One region of the Pelosinus sp. IPA-1 genome, then DNA from elsewhere that is predicted to be linked to it. Evidence: riboswitches for the same ligand, from Rfam matches in the RefSeq annotation. Region 1 holds a riboswitch; the other holds the start of a gene.
What was found. A riboswitch is a leader RNA that binds a small molecule or an ion and turns the genes downstream of it on or off. The one in region 1 is predicted to bind cyclic di-GMP.
Positions count from the first base shown of each region.

Region 2: linked by a shared signal. The riboswitch ahead of QSJ81_RS14240 (methyl-accepting chemotaxis protein) and the one ahead of QSJ81_RS01490 (HD-GYP domain-containing protein) in region 1 are both predicted to bind cyclic di-GMP.

Region 1 is NZ_BSVC01000001.1:338,655-340,859, reverse strand. It holds gene QSJ81_RS01495 (metal-dependent transcriptional regulator) at 19-441, opposite strand; cyclic di-GMP riboswitch class I at 672-763, shown strand; gene QSJ81_RS01490 (HD-GYP domain-containing protein) at 893-1,960, shown strand; gene QSJ81_RS01485 (2-oxoacid:ferredoxin oxidoreductase subunit gamma family protein) at 2,041-2,205, opposite strand, start outside.
Region 2 is NZ_BSVC01000005.1:312,018-314,222, reverse strand. It holds gene QSJ81_RS14245 (double-cubane-cluster-containing anaerobic reductase) at 1-661, shown strand, start outside; cyclic di-GMP riboswitch class I at 946-1,031, shown strand; gene QSJ81_RS14240 (methyl-accepting chemotaxis protein) at 1,206-2,205, shown strand, end outside.

The DNA of each region.
Region 1 (2,205 bases):
GTACGCTTTGGTTAAGCTTTATTCTACAGCTTGGTTTTTAGCCACATATTCTAAAAATAGCTGATAACATTCTGGGTGATTTTTCATAAATTTCACTACTAATTGGATAGAATGAATCGTACCTTGGGATAGATAATGCTCCATCGCTTCTGCCTCAGCATCGCTATCACAATCAGCACAAATCAAGGTCAAAAACTCTTGTAATAGTCTATTCCGTTCAACCAAAAAACTTCCCATTTTTTTACCTGAATCTGTCAAGCTGATTACACCATATGGCTGATAATGAATATATTGGTCTGCTTTTAACTTCCCTAAGGCTTTACTAACAGAAGGCAAAGATACCCCTAATTTTTGGCTTATATCAGTGACACGAACAATTTCATTCGTTAGAGACAACCGATACAATTCTTCTAAATAATCTTCTAAACTAGGTGATAGCATTTCCAGCCGCCTCCCACGATATTAGCGCCCACTCTTATTCTACTACTATGATTTTTCACTAAAAAATATTCCACCGCTAAAAAAAAATCGAAAAATAAGACTAGATATTCCATCTGCTAACAATTTCTGATATACTCTTCAGTATATGACATAATCTGCTATAATTATATGCTATTATTTTAAAACTGACACCATTCACGAATGATAGTTACCTAGTTTTCTATTATTAAAACTTTTATTAGCAAACATACTGAAAAGTATGGACGCAAAGCTATAGGGTCTACGGATTTTTTTAAAGATCTATGATCGCCACGCTGCATGATTATGATAAGCTTAACTGGCTCATTATGCAGTTAAGCTTTTTTTATACGCTTACTTTGCTAATAGCCTTATCGATTAGAAACACGAGCATAATTTATGCTGATTTTTATACAACAAAGGAGCTTTTATCTTGAGACAAATCAGTTTAAACGATGTTATCCCAGGTATGACATTAGCGCGACATCTTTTAAATAAAAAGGGACAGGTATTGTTGGCTTCGGGAGTGACTTTAACTGAAGAATATCTCGACAAACTGCGAGATTTGGATGTAAATGCCCTGTTTATTAGAGACAATCGATATGCCGATATAAAAATTCCAGAATATCTTTCCCTTGAAACACAACAACGTGCTTTAGCTATATTAAGTATTACTATGGAGAAAGTCAATCGGGGCGAAAATTTTGCCATGGATCCAATCTGCAGCCTTGCTTCTGATATTGTAGAAGAATTAATCCTCCAACCATCCGTAGCCATTCAATTAACGGGTATTGCAACCCATGATGATTATACCTTAGCACACTCTCTAAATTGCGCCATATACACAGCATTACTGGCCCGCTTTTGCGATTTTTCCATTGTACAAATCAAAGAAATTACCTGCGGTGCATTGCTTCATGATCTGGGAAAAATAGAAGTAGATAAAGAAATTATCAATAAACCTGACCGTTTGACTGAACAGGAATTTGGAATTATTAAGCAACATCCAGAGTCTGGATTTCATTTATTAGTAAACAAGCGATGGGAAATTTCAAGTCTTGTTGCTCATATGGCTTGGCAACATCATGAAAAGGTTGATGGTACAGGTTATCCCCGTGGACTACAAGGGGAAGAAATTCTCAATTATGCGCGTTTACTAACAATAACAGATGTTTATGAAGCCATCACTGGACACCGCCCTTATCGCAAGGCTATGGAACCAGACGAAGCATATAACATTATTGCTTCTGGCCTCGGAACTAGTTTTGACGAAACTTACGGGCGAATTTTCTTATCAAAGATAGCTACCTATATGCCCGGCATGGAGGTCTTACTGAATACGGGAGATTTGGCTGTTGTTGTTTCCATCCCTAATTCTTCCCCACAACGACCTGTCATCCGCCTTATCTCTTATCCAGATGGCTCACCCTATATGCCTACTAGGGATATTCGATTAGCAGATAACCCTCAAATTTTGATTTCCAAGATTTCAAAATCCTAAAGAATAAGAAAAATGCTATATCGTTTCTGATCTGTAAAAGGGCCTACTCTTTGATAACCAAAGAGTAGGCCCTTTTGCTATTACCGATCTAGCCCTTTTTTTATTGCCTCCATATTAACGGCAAAGAGTTCTGGCTTTTTCTTACCTACCACTTCATGCATTGCTTTCTCTATGGCATTAACATTGAGTAACTTCAAGTTTGGAATAAGTGCCCCCAGGCATACCATATTAGCTAGGGCTGGTTT
Region 2 (2,205 bases), on a different contig from region 1:
GGCGGCGATCAAACTTGCCAACCGGGAACGGCGAGCTCTGCGCAACTTCTATGATCTTAACCAGCATATTCCGGCACCCCTTACGGGGTTAGAGATATTGACAGTTTCCCACAATCGGGGATTTTATCCGGATAAAGAAAAAGTTGCAACTATGCTGGAAGAATTGAACGCTGCTGTTAAAGCTGGTTTAGAGCAAAACAAACATAAGGCGGGACCTCGTATTTTACTCACTGGTGTACCGGTTGGACTAGGCTCAGAAAAAGTAATAAGGCTGGTTGAAGAACTAGGAGGAACGGTAGTTTGTCAAGAAAACTGTAACGGCTATAAACCAGTAGACATGCTGGTTGACGAAGATGAAAATAAAGACCCTCTAGAGGCTATTGCCGAAAAATATTTGGCTATTGCGTGTTCTTGTATGTCACCTAATCCTGGTCGCTATGAACTACTGGGACGCCTGGTAAAGGACTTCAAAGTCGACGGGGTGTTAGATTTGACCTGGATTGGTTGTCATACTTATAATGTGGAATCCTATTCCATAAAAAAATATCTGGATGAACAGTTTAGCTTACCATTTATCCAAGTGGAAACTGACTACTCAAGTAGCGATACGGAACAGCTACGGGTACGTATTGAAGCCTTCCTTGAAATGATCCAGGCGTAATTGACGCTTTTCGTTGTCACATTACTCTCTATAAGATAAGCAATAACATATATAAATTCATGCCTTCGCGGATTATTGCGAAGGCTCTTTTATTTCTAGGAAGACAATTGAAGTGTTGACAAAATTAAACAGTATAGAATATAATGATTGATATTGATAACCGTTATCAATCGCTATGTTCTATACTAGAGGTAATTACACGCTATGTTTTAGTAATATTAACCAAACGTTAATATTATAATAATTTATTCGTCTTATAATTATGATATTGTAAATGTAGAAAATTATATATTTGGCAAACTTACTGAAAGGTAGGGACGCAAAGCTATGGGTCTAAGGACATTTGGTCTATGATTGCCAGGTTTCCCTTGAAAAAGGTATTGAAACCCAGGCATTCGTCTGGGGATTTTTGATTTATTAATGAAATTATGCATGGAGATTACAGTTGAAGTATTTCATAACTAGCAACTTCGCAGGATTTATAAATGCATGAGATCATTTACAAATAAATTAGTATTTAGTTTTTAATAAAGGAGAGTAAGAGATGTCTATTAAAGCAAAAACCGTTACGTTATTAGTGATTGCCCTTCTTATGACAGGGCTTATCGTCGGAGGGTCAGGTATGTATGTTCTCTATGGGAGAACATTGAATAACAATCAAGTAGCAATGAATGGCCAGGCTTCTCAGCTGGCGGGTGAGACAAGTGAATTATTTGCTTCATTTTCAAGAAGCGGTAAATATTATAGTGAAGATCTTGACCTCAAATCTGGAGATGCTTCCCGTGTACAAGATAAGATCAATACATATTTCGCAGCCACATGGGGAGTTGATCGTCTGGTATTTATCAATTCTTCAGGCGCACGATTTGCCATAGCTCCCTACGATGCGAAAACGATAGGAGGAAGTGTAGCTGACCGAGATTTCTTTAAAGACACGATGAAGGATCAAAAGTCACACATTAGCGATGTAATAGTGAACAGGGCATCAGGAATACCCTCAGTCATAGTTACGCAACCTGTCAAAACACAGGACGGTAAAATGGCGGGATTTGTTGCTCAGTCAATCTCCTTAGAAACCCTACAAAGTTTTCTCGACCAAGTTAAGGTTGGTGAAACTGGTGTGGCTGGAATTGTAGCTCAAGATGGATCAATATTAGCTCACACAAATAAAGATATAATAAAAGAGCAAATAAAAGTTCCAGAGAATATGTTACATTCCTTGCTGGAGAATTCAGGGAGATTAATCCCTTATCCCGATTCTAGCGGTCGAGACTCTTTAGCCTTGGCTGTACCAATTAAGAATACCCCCTGGGTGGCAATTGTTAGTATGCCTAAGAGTGAAATTATAAGTGACTTTTATGCAAGCCTTACTACTATGGTAATTTCTCTTTTAGTGGCTCTTCTTGTTGTTGGTTTTGTTGCATGGATATTTCTTATTAGACTATTACGTCCAATTGAAGAGATTTCTAGGCAAGTTGCGAAGATTGGTGACGGAGATCTCTCTGTAGCCATTACTTCTTCATCGGATGACGAGATTGGAATTC